Regions from separate parts of the Streptomyces sp. NBC_00012 genome, predicted to be linked through region 1. Evidence: riboswitches for the same ligand, from Rfam matches in the RefSeq annotation. Region 1 holds a riboswitch; the other holds the start of a gene.

Region 1 (7,537 bases):
GCAGGCTCGCCCGCGCCCAGGAACGCGAACTGCGCAACTGGCTGTACAACCCCGAGGGCACCGGCAAGGACGAGGACGACGAACCCGAGACCCTCGCCGAAGCGGTCAAGCGCGCCGCCGCCGAGGTCGAGGACAAGCACGGTGTCCCGCTGGAGGTCGTCGTGGTCGGCGACTGCCCGCTGGACGAGAAGCTGACCGCACAGATGCAGGCCGCGCGCGAAGCGATGGTCAACGCCGCCAAGTACGGTGGCGAGGGCGGCGCCGTGCAGGTCTACGCCGAGGTCGAGGGCCGCACGGTCTTCGTGTCGGTGCGCGACCGGGGTCCGGGATTCGACCTGGACTCCGTGCCGGGGGACAGAATGGGCGTACGAGAATCGATCATCGGCCGGATGCAGCGCAACGGCGGTACGGCGCGGCTGCGTTCGGTGCCCGGTGGGGGCACGGAAGTCGAGCTGGAGATGGAGAGGGCGAGCGATGACCAAGATCACTGAGGCGACCGGGGGCCCGGAGCGCCGGGTACGGGTCGTGCTCGTCGACGACCACCGGATGTTCCGCACCGGAGTCCAGGCCGAGATCGGCCGCACCGAGGAGACCGGCGTCGAGGTGATCGGCGAGGCCGCCGACGTCGACCAGGCGGTCACCGTCATCACGGCGACCCGCCCCGAGGTCGTCCTGCTCGACGTGCACCTGCCCGGCGGCGGCGGCGTCGAGGTGCTGCGCCGCTGCGCCCCGCTGATGGGGGCCGTCGAGAACCCGGTGCGGTTCCTGGCGCTGTCCGTGTCGGACGCCGCCGAGGACGTCATCGGCGTCATTCGCGGCGGCGCCCGCGGCTATGTCACCAAGACCATCACGGGCGCCGACCTGGTCGACTCGGTCTTCCGGGTCCAGGACGGCGACGCGGTGTTCTCGCCCCGGCTGGCCGGCTTCGTCCTCGACGCCTTCGCCTCCACGGACGCGCCGCCGGTCGACGAGGACCTGGACCGCCTCACCCAGCGCGAGCGCGAGGTGCTGCGGCTGATCGCCCGGGGCTACGCCTACAAGGAGATCGCCAAGCAGCTCTTCATCTCGGTGAAGACCGTCGAGTCGCACGTCTCGGCGGTGCTGCGCAAGCTCCAGCTCTCCAACCGCCACGAGCTGACCCGGTGGGCGACGGCGCGACGGCTGGTCTGAGCCGGCCGAAGGGCGGCGGGTGCGTCAGGCCGGTTCGAGCGAGATGTTCAGCTTCTCGCCGACCCTGCGGTAGCCGATGCCCGCGTAGATCCGCTCCACGTCGGCGTCGCCCGGCTCCAGCCACACCACCCGGCAGCCGCGCCCGAAGGCGGTCGCGGTCAGATGCGCGGAGAGCGCGGCGCCGATGCCGCGGCGGCGGTAGGCGTCGGCCACGGCGAGACCGGCCAGCTCGGTGAGGCCGTCGACCGGGACGGAGCAGCCGCCCGCGCCCGCCGGCACGCCGTCGACCGTGGCGAGGGCGGCGACCCCGCCGTCCCGGGCCGCGGTGCGCAGCCAGTCGGCCATGCCGCCCTCGGGTTCGCCGGTCCCGCCGTAGCCGTGGTGCTGGACGAGCGCGGCGGCGTCGAACTCCGCGTCGGTGGCCGGTTCGGCGATCGTGAGGGAGCGCACCGGCTTCGGTATCCGCAGCTCGTCCGGTGCGCAGGCCATGACCGGGGCCCGGTTCTCGACGGTGAACCCGGCGGCGAGCAGCGCGGGTTCGACCGCCGGCGCCGAGCCGGGCAGGAACTCCAGCCGGGGCAGCCGGTCGTGCTCGCGGAACGCCGCGATCAGCGCGTCGATATCGGCGGGTGTCGGCTCGGCGTCCTGGTCGGGGATGGCGTAATTGGCGTACTTGAGCGACCAGTTCGGGTTGTAGTGGACGGTGAACGGTCCGACCCGGAGGTGGTCCGGGGAGCGCTGGGCGAGCGTACGGGCATGGGTCTGGACATCGGCGTCCATGGGCATGTGGGGTGGTCCTTTGGCCGGTCGGGCGACGGCGGGCCGGTCCGATGGCGGTCCGGCCCGAAGGCGGTTGCTCCGATGACGGATCGGCCCGAAGACGATTGCTTCGGTGGCGGGCCGACCCGGATCGGGGACGGGAGCCTATGCCACCCGGGTGGCCCCGGCGAAGGGCATTTGGTCGATCGGCGCGATCCGGACCGGTGACCCGGTGCGCGGGGCGTGGATCATCTGCCCGTTGCCGATGTACAGCCCGACATGGCTGATGCCGGAGTAGAAGAACACCAGGTCGCCCGGTGCGAGTTCGGAGCGCGAGATGCGCCGTCCCGCGTTGATCTGGGTGTACGTGGTCCGGGGGAGCGAGACACCGGCGGAGCGCCAGGCGGCCTGGGTGAGCCCGGAGCAGTCGAACGAGGAGGGGCCGGTGGCGCCCCAGACGTACGGCTTGCCGAGCGCCCCGTACGCGAAGGCGACGGCCTCGGCGGCGCGGGCGTTCGGCGCCCGGACGGCGCCGCGCGCGGCGGAGCGGTCGGCGTGACCGGCGAAACGGGTGCCGTCGGCCGATCCGTGGCCGGCGTTCTCGTAGGCGGTGCGCTCGGGCGGGGTCAGCCGGTCGAGCAGTCGCCGGGCGTCGGCCAGCTTGGTGGTGATCGTCGCCTTGTGCTTCTTCAGCTCGGCCCGGCGGGAGGTGAGCGCGGCCAGCTCCCCCTTGGCCTGTGAGCGCAGTGTGGCGATCTGGGCGACCTGTCGCCGGACCTTGCCGAGCGCGGCGGCCTGGCGGTCGCCCATCCGGTCCGCGTACGACGCCCGCTCCAGGTACTGGTCGGGGTCGGAGGAGAGCGCCAGCTGCACGGACGTGGAGAGGCCGCCGGAGCGGTACTGCGCGGCGGCGAACGAACCCAGTGCGTCGCGCGAGGCGTTGAGGCGCCCGGTCCTGCGGGCGGCCTCGTCGCGCAGGTCGTCGAGGGCGTCCTCGGCGGCGGACGCCTTCTCCTTCGCGCCGTTGTACTGCTCGGTGGCGACCTCCGCGTCGTGGTGCAGCCGGTCCACCTCGGCCTTGACCTGGGCGGGGGTGCGCTGCGGGTCGGCGTGCGCCGGGCCGGGCAGCACGGCGGCGGTGGCGGCCCCGGTGAGGGCGAGGGTCGCCGCGGTGCGGGCAGCAGGGCCGGTGTACAAGCGCTGCTTGGGTTTTCGATGCGCTGCCACGAGGGCGTGCGTCCTTCCTGACGACTGCCCGCCGGGGGCTACCGACGGGCCCGCCGCAACTCTCGGCGGGGCGACCGGTGCGCCGTCCGCGTACGGAGCGGAGGTGAGCCGGTCGTCTGGTCAGCGACGCTAATCCCGGGGCACAGGCAGGAGTCGTAATGACGCTTATTGTCTGAATTTGGCGTGGCAATGGCGTCGAGTGATCGGAAAAATTGCACCAGAGTCAGGCAATTGGTACAGACGCGAGTGAAGTGGTCAGGAAGGCACACCTGCCTGCCGGGGGGTGATATGGCCGGGGCTAGGCTGCGGCCTCATGGACGTACTCATTCATGTCTTCGTCGCCCTGCACATCATCGGAATCGCCTCCCTGCTGGGCGGTTTCCTGACCCAGATGAAGGCGATGGGCGCGGGCACGGCCCGGTTCGTCCCGGCGATGCTGCACGGTGCGCTGACCATGCTGGTCACCGGTGTCGCACTGGTCGGGCTCAACCAGGCCGACGGCAACCATGTCAACAACATCAAGATCGGCGTCAAGCTGCTGGTCCTGGTCGTCGTCCTCGCGCTCGTCTACATCAAGCGGGACGAGGAGAAGGTCGACAAGGGCGCCTTCGCGGCGGTGGGCGGACTGACGATGCTCAACATCTTCATCGCCACGCTCTGGACCTGATCCCGCCCGCGCCGTGCCGTCTCGGCACCGGGGCGGCACGGCGCGCGGAGGCCGGCTAAGCGGGCCGCACGCTGCCGTAGATCGGCATGTAGTAGATCGACTCCTCGCGCACGTTCGCCCCGGGCTTCGGCGCGTGGATCATCATCCCGTCGCCCTTGTAGATGCCGACGTGGCTGATGTCGTCGTAGAAGAAGACGAGGTCTCCCGGCCGCAGGTCCGCCGTGGCGACCCGGGTGCCGATCTTGACCTGGTCCCAGGTGGTGCGCGGTATGTCCACGCCCGCGGACTTCCACGCGGCCTGGGTGAGCCCGGAGCAGTCGTACGACGCCGGGCCCGTCGCGCCCCAGACGTACGGCTTGCCGATCTGGTCCCTGGCGAAGGCGAGGACCTTCTCCGCCTTGGTGGTGGAGCCGCTGTCCGAGCCGGTTCCGGACCCCGTCCCCGCGCCGCTGCCGCCGCCCGACTCCTTCGCGGCCTCCTCGGCCTTGCGGTCCGCCTCGGCCTTCGCGGCGGCCTGCCGCTTCGCCAGCTCCTCGGCCTTGCGCTTGGCCTCCGCCTCCTTCTTGCGCTCGATCTCCGCGAGCCGCGCCTTCTCCTCGGCGGTCAGCTTCGACAGCAGCGTGCGCGCCTCGCCCAGCTTCGTCTGGACGTTCTGCTTGCTGGTGCGCAGTGTGTTCTGCGTCGTCGTCAGCGTCTCCAGGCTCCGCACCGCCTCGGCCCGCTTCTTCGCCGTTCTGGCCTGCTGCGTACGGAAGTCCGTGATCGCCTTCTGCTGCCGGCTGGTCATCCGGTCCATCAACTGGCTCTGGTCGAAGTACGACTGCGGGTCGTCGGCCAGGAAGAACGTGGCGCTCGGTGTGATGGAGCCGCTGCGGTACTGCGCGGCCGCGTAGGTGCCGAGCGTCCTGCGGGCGTCGTTCAGCTTGTCGGCGCGCTCGGCGACGTCGTCCAGCAGGGCGTCGACCTTGCCGCGCTGGGCGGCGGAGGCCTCCTTCGCCTGGTTGTACTGCTGGGTCGCGGTGCCCGCCTGCCGGTAGAGGTCGTCGACCTTCTTCTGTACGTCCTCGACGCTGGGCTTGGGATCGGGCGCGGCCATGGCGCTCTGCGTGGAGAGCAGCGTCACGGACGCCAGGGCCGCCGTGGTGAGCCCGACGGCCGGTGCGGTGGTGCGCACCCGGGTGCGCGGCTTGCGATGGGATGCCAAGGCGGCATCTCCTTCCGTGGACCGCCTACCGGGTTAGCTGTCGGGTTCGGGCGGAACGGAAGGCTGCCCTACGGTCCGAGTGGGGGATAAGGACCGATTCACCCCAGTACTGCGTGTGGGTCCCCGGTTCCGAGCTCCCTCGGGGGCAGCCCGGATTCGGCGGAGGCGCCCGCTCGGCGTGGTTCGCCTCAAGGGGGTACGGGCCGCCCGGTCGAGCACGGTAGCCAACCCATGGTGCTGCTGTGAAGGTTGATGTTCGATATGCCCGATACGTTTTCGTGACCTTGTCGGAGTGGGCGATGGGGACCGGGAATTCCTCACCCGCTGTGGGCGCGCACCTCCGCTGGGTGTCCGTCGCGATGCGTGGTTCGCCATGCGGCCGACGCCTGTCGGTCCGGCGCCCTAGACTCGACTAGCGATGAGCAGCCTCTTTGACGACAGCTTCCTGGCCGGCCTCCAGAACACGGAGGAAGAGCCCCCGCCGCCCCCCGAGGACTCCGCACCCGAAGAGGTGCCGGAGGACCTCTTCGCGGGCGTGTTCGACGGGCCCCCGCCGCCCAGGGACGCCTACTACCGCGACGGCGCGCACCGCCCCGTCATCGACTCCGCGGCGCTCCTCGACGGGCTGAACACCGAGCAGCGCGCCGCCGTCGTCCACGCGGGCTCCCCGCTGCTCATCGTCGCCGGGGCCGGCTCGGGCAAGACCCGGGTGCTGACCCACCGGATCGCCCACCTCCTCGCGGAGCGCGGGGTGCACCCCGGCCAGATCCTGGCGATCACCTTCACCAACAAGGCCGCGGGCGAGATGAAGGAGCGCGTCGAGCAGCTCGTCGGACCGCGCGCCAACGCCATGTGGGTCATGACCTTCCACAGCGCCTGTGTGCGCATCCTGCGCCGCGAGTCGAAGCGGCTCGGCTTCACCTCGTCGTTCTCGATCTACGACGCCGCCGACTCCAAGCGGCTGATGGCCCTGGTCTGCCGCGATCTCGACCTCGACCCGAAGCGCTTCCCGCCGAAGTCGTTCACCGCCAAGGTCTCCAACCTGAAGAACGAACTGATCGACGAGGAGACCTTCGCCGGCCAGGCGGCCGACGGTTTCGAGAAGACCCTCGCCCAGGCCTACGCGATGTACCAGTCCCGGCTGCGCGAGGCCAACGCGCTGGACTTCGACGACATCATCATGACGACGGTCCACCTGCTCCAGGCGTTCCCGGACGTCGCCGAGCACTACCGCCGCCGCTTCCGCCACGTCCTGGTCGACGAGTACCAGGACACCAACCACGCCCAGTACACCCTCGTGCGCGAGCTGGTCGGCCCGGCGGGCGAGAGCGACGCCCCGGCCGAGCTGTGCGTCGTGGGCGACGCGGACCAGTCGATCTACGCCTTCCGCGGCGCGACCATCCGCAACATCCTCCAGTTCGAGGAGGACTATCCGAACGCGACGACGATCCTCCTGGAGCAGAACTACCGCTCCACGCAGACGATCCTGTCCGCCGCCAACGCGGTCATCGAGCGCAACGAGAGCCGTCGCCCCAAGAACCTCTGGACCAAGGCCGGCACGGGCGCCCGCATCACCGGCTACGTCGCCGACACCGAGCACGACGAGGCACAGTTCGTCGCCGACGAGATCGACCGGCTCACCGACGCGGGCGACGCCAAGGCCGGTGACGTCGCGATCTTCTACCGTACGAACGCGCAGTCCCGCGTCTTCGAGGAGATCTTCATCCGCGTAGGCCTGCCCTACAAGGTCGTCGGCGGCGTGCGCTTCTACGAGCGCAAGGAGGTCCGGGACATCCTGGCCTACCTGCGCGTCCTCGCCAATCCGGAGGACACCGTCCCGCTGCGCCGCATCCTCAACGTGCCCAAGCGCGGCATCGGCGACCGCGCCGAGGCGATGATCGACGCGCTGTCCATGCGCGAGAAGATCACCTTCCCGCAGGCGCTGCGCCGGGTCGACGAGGCGTACGGCATGGCGGCCCGGTCGGCCAACGCGGTCAAGCGGTTCAACACGCTGATGGAGGAGCTGCGCACGATCGTCGAGTCGGGCGCGGGCCCCGCCGTGGTCCTGGAGGCCGTCCTGGAGCGCACCGGCTACCTCGCCGAGCTCCAGGCGTCCACAGACCCGCAGGACGAGACCCGGATCGAGAACCTTCAGGAACTGGCCGCCGTGGCCCTCGAATTCGAGCAGGAGCAGGGAGCGGCCGGCGCGGCGGGCGAGGACGGCGCGGACACGGCACCCGGCACCGGCGCTGGGACGGGCACGCTCGCCGAGTTCCTGGAGAAGGTCGCGCTCGTCGCCGACTCCGACCAGATCCCCGACGAGGACGAGGACGGCTCCGGCGTCATCACACTGATGACGCTGCACACCGCGAAGGGCCTCGAATTCCCGGTCGTCTTCCTGACCGGCATGGAGGACGGCGTCTTCCCGCACATGCGGGCGCTGGGACAGGTGAAGGAGCTGGAGGAGGAGCGGCGGCTCGCCTACGTCGGTATCACCCGGGCCCGCGAGC
Region 2 (7,537 bases), 630 kb from region 1:
GGCATGTCCGGCGCCGACCTCACCGTTCTCAACGGCACCAACGGTGTCAACGAGATGGCGGCGGGCGTCGTCGGCCAGGGGCTGGCGATCCTCCACTCGCTGCAACGGGGTGCGAACCCGGTGAAGCAGCCTTCGGTCCACGGGAAGGCCGCCTCCGCGCCCCGCATCTCCGGGACGGACCGGTCCTGACCCTTCCTGACCCGTCCGTCCTGCCCGTCGCGGATTTCGGCCGGGCGAAGGCCGGATCGAAGGGCGAGACGGAGGGGGTGGAGGGCGGAATCCAGGGTGGGTGAACCCGAGTGGTCAAAAGGGCGCCGGAGATGCCGTAGAGTTGTGTTCATCGACGCGGGGTGGAGCAGCTCGGTAGCTCGCTGGGCTCATAACCCAGAGGTCGCAGGTTCAAATCCTGTCCCCGCTACTGAAGAATTCAGGCTCGGTACGCATACAGCGTGCCGGGCCTGAATCATTTCGCTGTGTGGTGGGTGAAACCGCGGCGCACATTTCCCCCCATTGGCCGATGAGGAGTCGCCGCTCCGTACCGGTCCGGCGAGTCTGAGGGTGGGGCGCGGTACCGTCCGCAGCCGCGCGCGTACCGGGCAGGAGACCACAGGTGTGGAAGCGGGAGAAGCGGCGCGGCAAGCATGCCGGAGGCGGTGCCCGTACCCGGCGGTTCGTACGGATGCTGCCTGCGCTGATGATTCTCGGCGGGCTGTTGTTCGACGCCCTCACCCCGCCCGCCTTCACCGCCATTCCGCTGTTCGTGGCCGCTCCGCTGATCGCCGCCCCGTTCTTCTCGCTGGCCAGCACCATCCGCACCGGTGTCGCCGCGATGCTGGCCGTCGTCGCGCTGCGGCTGTACACCAGTACGTTGCCGAAGGCCGTGCCGTTGATCGAGCTGCTCACCCTGGCCACCGTCTCGGTCCTCGCGGTCGTGATCAACGGGGTGGTGCGGCGCAGCAACGAGCAGCTGGCCTCCGCGCGGTACGTCGCGGAGACGGCCATGCGCGCGGTGCTGCCGCAGCCGTCCGACCGGATCGGCGGACTGCATGTCGCGGCGCGGTACGAGGCGGCGCAGGCGGACGAGTTCGTCGGTGGTGACCTGTTCGCCGTGGCGGACACCCCGCAGGGGGTGCGGCTGGTGGTCGGTGACGTACGGGGGAAGGGGCTCGACGCAGTCGAGACGGTGGCGGTGGCCATCGGGGCGTTCCGCGAGGCGGCCGAGCAGGAATCCTCGCTGGAGGGGGTGGCGGGGCGGCTGGAGCGGGCGCTGGCGCGGGAGGAGGCGCGGCGCGGCGGGCTCGACGTGCTGGAGGGCTTCATCACCGCCGTGCTGGCCGAGATCCCGTACGGGCTGTCCCGGGTGCGGATCGTCAACCGCGGTCACCCCGAACCGATCCTGCTGCATCCGGACGGGGCGCTGGAGGTGCTGAAGCCCTCCGTGCCCGCGCTGCCGCTCGGGATGGGCCTGGGGGTGTGGCCGGAGTGCACGGACGAGTGGGATCTGCCGGCCGGGGCGACCCTGCTCCTCTACACGGACGGTCTCTCCGAGGCGCGGAACGCCGATGGGGTCTTCTATGACCCGGCGGCCCGGCTGCGCGGGCGGATCTTCCCGGGGCCCGAGGAACTGCTGTCCGCTCTGACCGATGACGTGCGCCTGCACACGGGCGGCGAGACGACCGACGACATGGCGTTGCTCGCGGTCGCACGCCCTGCGGAGGGGCAGCCGGACCGGCGAAGGACGGTGCGGATCGTCGGTGCTGAGGAGATATGAGGGGGAGGCGGGGGCGAGGGGTGAGGGGTGAGGACAGTGACGTGGTGGGGTGATGCCACCGTGCGTAACCGAAAGGCGCCACTCCGCATAACATTTGACGCAACGTCAGAAACGGGGTAATGGCTGAAGGTCGGTCAACTCGTCCGATTCCACCCGCTTGTGTCCCGTAAAGTCCAGGCCAAAGAAGTGAACGATCAGTGGGAACAGCTTGGAATACGGCCCCGGTGTCTATTAACGTTCGATAACGCAGCGCGGTCGTCCCAGCCGTCATCAGTGGCGGCACCGTGCGCGAGCGCCGAATTCCGCAAGGGAACCGGGGAACCACCTACATGGGGTGAATCGGACACCTGTGTCTCGTGAGAGACAGAGGGGCCCGTAGGAGACCTTCCTGCTCCGAACCCGTCAGCTAACCCGGTAGGCGAGAAGGAAGGAAAGGAGTGCGCCCCCGTGGCGTCCAACAAGCCTGCCCCCGAGGCCCCGTCCCGGTTCGATTTCGACTACGGCACGGAGCCCGACGGCGACTTCACCGGCAATTTCACGGGTGAGTTCACCAGTGAGCCCGACCGCGGCTGGGACGAGTGGAACCCCACCGAGGAGTCCGTCCGCCCCGTGCGTGGCAGGCACCGCGTCGCCAAGCAGCGCAACGGTCTCGCCCGCAGCTCCACGGTGCTGGGTGTCGGCGTCATAGCGGCGGTCGGCGCGGGCGGCATGGCCTCCGCGCAGAGCAAGCCGCCGGTCTCCATCTCCATGCCCGACGCCATCACGGACAACCTCCCCGACGCCAAGTCCCTTCCCGGCGTGGGCGCCCTGTTCTCCGACGAGTCCGAGGCCGACAAGACCGAGGTCGCGGCCGCCAGCGCCCCGCTCACCACCGCCGGCATCACCACCGCCGAGGCCGAGCAGGGCGCGACGGACGCGGGCGAGGCGCTCCGCGCCCGCATCCTCCAGCAGGCCGAGCAGCAGCAGGACGCCGCCGACGCCGAGGCCAAGGCGGCCGAGGAGAAGAAGGCCGCGGAGAAGGCGGCCGCCGAGGCCCAGAAGCAGCAGGACGAGGCCAAGGCCAAGGCCGCCGCCGAGAAGAAGAAGGCGGAGGAGGAGGCCAAGAAGAAGGCGGAGGCCCTGCGGCTGGCCAAGCTCGCCGCCAGCTACGCCATCCCGACCTTCTCGTACACGATCACCTCGACCTATGGCCAGGCCGGTTCGATGTGGTCCTCCGGCTACCACACCGGCCTCGACTTCGCCGCTCCGACCGGCACCCCGATCAAGGCCGTCCACGGCGGCACGATCAAGTCGGCCGGTCTGGCCGGCTCGTACGGCTACCGCACCGTGCTGGAGTTGGAGGACGGTACGGAGGTCTGGTACTGCCACCAGTCCTCGATCGGCGTCAGCGTGGGCCAGAAGGTCACCACCGGCGAGACCATCGGCCGGGTCGGCGCGACCGGCAACGTGACCGGTCCGCACCTCCACCTGGAGGTACACACCCCCGACGGTGCGGGTATCGACCCGATGGCCTGGCTCCGCAGCAAGGGCCTCACCCCCTGATCCGACGGTTGCCCCGTCCGCCCCGCCCACTTCGTGGGCCGCTTGATCCGAGCCGGTTCGCCGGCCGATGAACCCCGGCAGTCCTGACGCTCACCCCCCGACGTCAGGGCTGCCGGTCTTTTGTGGGCGGTGGGGAGGTCGCGAGCGGCGGGGTGAGGCGGTGAGTACCCGGGGCGGGTGGAGCGGCTGGGGCAGGTGGAGCGGATGGAATAGCGCGCCATCCGGAATCTGTTGATTCATTTATGACTTCTCTTCGCAAGCTGGGCCCCTCCGACCTCCAGGTCTTCCCGCTCGCTCTCGGTGGCAACGTCTTCGGCTGGACCGCCGACGAGGCGCAGTCGTTCGCCGTGCTGGACGCGTACGCCGCGGCCGGCGGCAACTTCGTCGACACCGCCGACGGCTACTCCGCGTGGGTCCCGGGCAACGAGGGCGGCGAGTCCGAGACCGTCATCGGCAAGTGGCTTGCCGCGCGCGGCAACCGCTCCGACATCGTCGTCGCCACCAAGGTCAGCACCCACCCCCGGTACCAGGGGCTCGCGCCCGCCAACATCAAGGCCGCGGCCGAGGAGTCGCTGCGCAGGCTCGGAACCGAGTACATCGACCTCTATTACACGCACTTCGACGACAAGACCGTGCCGGTCGAGGACATCATCACCGCCCTGGACCAGCTGGTGAAGGAGGGCAAGGTCCGGGAGATCGCCGCCTCCAACATCGCTCCCGCGCGGCTCCAGGAGTCCCTGGACTTCTCGGAGCGCGAGGGGCTGGCCCGTTACGTCGCCCTTCAGCCGCACTACAACCTGGTCTCCCGCGACACGTACGAGGGCGAGCTCCAGGACACGGCGGCCCGTGCCGGGCTCGGCGTTGTGCCGTACTTCGCCCTGGCCTCCGGTTTCCTCACCGGCAAGTACCGTCCGGGCGCCTCGGTGGAGAGCGCGCGGGCGGAGGGCGCCCGCGCGCATCTGGAGTCGGAGCGGGGGCAGAAGGTTCTGGCCGCGCTGGACAAGGTCGCCCAGGAGCGCGGTGCGGAGATCGCGACTGTCGCGCTGGCCTGGCTCGCGTCCCGGCCGACGGTGGCCGCGCCGATCGCCTCGGCCCGTACGGTCGAGCAGCTGCCCGCGCTGCTGGCCGTCGCCGAACTCACGCTGACCGAGCAGGAGCTGGCCGAACTCACCGAGGCATCCGCCTGATTGTGCCCGCCTGATCGTGCCTGGCTGTTCGTGCCCGGCCGGTGGCGTGCGTCCGAGTGCGTGTGGCTGCTGCGACGCCCCTGGAGCGCGGTGTGCTCCCGGGGCGTTCGCGCTGCCGTCCTAGTGCGGTGGCTGCTGCGGCAGCAGGTAGGGGTTGTAGCCGGGGCCGGGGCCGGGGTTGTGGCCGTGGCCTTGGCCTTGGGTGGGGCCGTTGAGGTAGGTGCCGTACTGCGTGTGCGGAGGGAACGGTCCGGAGTACGGGGGCGACGGCCGACGGTGGGGGCGCAGGAGGCCCGTCGCCTGCGCCGCGTACGTCAAGGCGGGGGCGGCCACCTCCCTGCGCTGCCAGAGGTGGTGCAACAGCTCCAGCTCGCGTTCGGCGAAGTCCGGGCCGACCGTCCCGCGGCGGGCCTGGAGGCGCAGCGAGGCCAGTGAGGTCGCGAACGATTCGTACTCGGCGACGGTCCGGGCGGCCGCCTTGCCGTGGGCCTTCGCCATGGCTTGTGCCTGCGCCGTTGCCTGGGCAGACGGCCAGGGCGCGGGTCCGGGCACCGCCCCGGACGTGGCTCCGGGGGCCCGGCCGGGCATGGCTCCGGGGGCCCGGCCGGGCCCGTACGGGATCTCCTGGCTCCCCTGGGCGGCGAGGGTGTATCGGCGGCGTGCCGCGTCGCGGGCCAGGCCGCGGGCCCGCATCGTGGAGAGGGCGAGCGGCTCCGCCGGGGTGAGCCAGCCCGCAGCCGCGTAGGAGGGCAGCTCGGCGGCGAGTGTGCGCAGCTCCCGGCGGCGCGACCAGATCGCCAGCCAGGTCACCAGGCCGAAGGCCGGGACCATGAAAACCGCGTACACGGCGTAGAAGCCGTACGGGCTGAAGACCGCCGACCCGTTCCACAGCGAGTGCATGCCCATGGCGAGGACGAGCCCCAGCAGCGGCAGCAGGATGCGGCGGATCCGACGGTGCCGGGCACTCGCCGCGGCGAGCCCGAAGCCTGTGCCGGTCAGCACCGTGAAAAGCGGGTGGGCGAACGGCGACATCACCGCCCGTACGAAGAACGTCGCGGCCGTCACCGACACGACGCCGGAGGTGCCGATCTGCTGGTCCTGTCCGAAGGCGTTGCCGAGGTAGAGGATGTTCTCCGTGAAGGCGAAGCCGCTCGCGGTGATGCCCGCGATCACGATGCCGTCGACGATCCCGTTGAACTCCCGCCTTCGGAACAGGAAGATCAGCAGGACCGCCGCGGCCTTGGCGCTCTCCTCGACGACCGGGGCTATGACCGTGGCGCCGAGGGTGTCGGCGTTCGACGGATCGGCGGTGGTCGTGGCTATCCAGCGGGTGGCGAACGAATTCGCCAGGATCGCGACCAGGGCGGCGGCGAACGCACCCCAGGCGAAGGCGAACAACACGTTCCGCCAGGGGCCCGGATCGACCCGGTCGAGCCAGCGGAACGCCGCCAGCAGAAGTGGCACGGGCAGCACGGCGAGGCCGAGGCCGACGAGGAATCCCTGAGTGCCCGTCTGATCGCGGACCAGGGCCAGGATCGCCAGACCACAGAGCGCCAGCACCGTGAACACCGTCGCGACGCGAAACGTCCGGCTGCGCCACACCATGCCCACGCGGCGCGGCCGGTAGCGCCACTGCCCGCGCTCCGGCACGGCAGCCAGGATCTCGCCGACCCGCTGCTCCTCGAGAAGCGGGACGGCCGGCTGCGACTGCCACTGCTGGACAGACCCGTCGGTCACCACGCAACGACCCTAACCAGCGGCACTGACACCTGACCATGGGGCGCCGGGACCGATAGGACCCGCCGGGACCACTCACCGTGCCGGTCTCGGCGGCAGCCTCAGCTGCGGGCGAAGAGCAGGTCGTGCACGACATGGCCCTTGTCCAGGCCCTGCCCCTCGAACCGGGTCAGCGGCCGGAACGCGGGCCTGGGCGCGTAGCCGCCGTCCGCCTGCGTGTTCTCGAAGAGGGGGTGCGCGGTGAGCACCTCCAACATCTGCTCGGCGTACGGCTCCCAGTCGGTCGCACAATGGATCACCGCCCCCGGCTTCAGCCGTTGCGCCACCAGATCGAGGAACTCCGGCTGGATCAGCCGCCGCTTGTGATGGCGCTTCTTGGGCCACGGGTCGGGGAAGTACACCCGCAGCCCGTCCAGCGAGTCCGGCTTGAGCATCTCGCGCAGCAGGATGATCGCGTCGCCGTTGGCCACCCGGATGTTGGACAGGCCGTTCCGGTCCGCGAGACCGAGCAGATTGCCCTGGCCCGGGGTGTGCACATCGACGGCGAGGATGCCCGTGCCGGGGTCGTCGGCGGCCATCTGCGCGGTGGCCTCGCCCATCCCGAAGCCGATCTCCAGCACGGTCGGCAGCCCGTCGAACAGCTCGGGCAGGTCGAGGACGCGCTGCCCGTCGATGTCCAGGCCCCACTTCGGCCAGAGCCGCAGCAGGGCGTCCTCCTGGCCGGGTGTGACGCGGCTGCGGCGCGGCTGGAAGCTGCGGATCCGGCGCTCGTGGTGCGAGCCGGCCGGGTCGATGGCGGGCCCGCCCGGGAAGCGCGGCTCCTGGCGCAGCCTGCGCTGCCGCTCGAACGAGGCGGCGCGCAGATCGTCCGGAATCCCGGCAGCGGACGAGGAGAGGTGCTCGGAGGAGCTCTCGGGGGAGTCCCCGGAGAGGCTCTCGGAGGGGTTCATGGGCTCAGACACAATGCCCCGATTCTACGGCGGGCGGTCTCCACCCCGTCTCCCGTGCCCGGAGCAGCGCCCTGCGTGCCACCTCCCGCCCGATGGGCAGCGAGGCCGTCGCGGCGGGCGACGGCGCGTTCAGTACGTGGACGGTGTGCGGGGCCTCGCGGATGAGGAAGTCGTCCACCAGGGTGCCGTCCCGCAGCACGGCCTGGGCCCTGACCCCGGCCGGGGCCGGTCTCAGATCGGCCTCCGTCACCTCCGGCAGCAGCCGTCGCACGGCCCGGGTGAACGCGTGCTTCGACAGCGAACGGCGCACCTCGCCCGCCCCGTACCGCCAGTGTCTGCGCGCGATCTGC

The links. A riboswitch is a leader RNA that binds a small molecule or an ion and turns the genes downstream of it on or off. The one in region 1 is predicted to bind cyclic di-AMP.
Region 2: another riboswitch for cyclic di-AMP. It lies ahead of OHA19_RS19150 (M23 family metallopeptidase); the one in region 1 lies ahead of OHA19_RS16070 (NlpC/P60 family protein).

Annotation. Positions count from the first base shown of each region.
Region 1 covers NZ_CP108309.1:3,545,151-3,552,687, reverse strand. The annotation lists gene OHA19_RS16095 (PspC domain-containing protein) at 1-491, shown strand, start outside; gene OHA19_RS16090 (LuxR C-terminal-related transcriptional regulator) at 475-1,170, shown strand; gene OHA19_RS16085 (GNAT family N-acetyltransferase) at 1,195-1,956, opposite strand; gene OHA19_RS16080 (NlpC/P60 family protein) at 2,095-3,156, opposite strand; gene OHA19_RS16075 (hypothetical protein) at 3,470-3,823, shown strand; gene OHA19_RS16070 (NlpC/P60 family protein) at 3,879-5,027, opposite strand; cyclic di-AMP (ydaO/yuaA leader) riboswitch at 5,034-5,199, opposite strand; gene pcrA (DNA helicase PcrA) at 5,446-7,537, shown strand, end outside.
Region 2 covers NZ_CP108309.1:4,173,661-4,181,197, reverse strand. The annotation lists gene OHA19_RS19165 (SPFH domain-containing protein) at 1-189, shown strand, start outside; tRNA gene OHA19_RS19160 (tRNA-Met) at 345-418, shown strand; gene OHA19_RS19155 (PP2C family protein-serine/threonine phosphatase) at 611-1,771, shown strand; cyclic di-AMP (ydaO/yuaA leader) riboswitch at 2,055-2,207, shown strand; gene OHA19_RS19150 (M23 family metallopeptidase) at 2,219-3,313, shown strand; gene OHA19_RS19145 (aldo/keto reductase) at 3,556-4,500, shown strand; gene OHA19_RS19140 (PrsW family intramembrane metalloprotease) at 4,621-6,237, opposite strand; gene trmB (tRNA (guanosine(46)-N7)-methyltransferase TrmB) at 6,339-7,187, opposite strand; gene lhgO (L-2-hydroxyglutarate oxidase) at 7,192-7,537, opposite strand, start outside.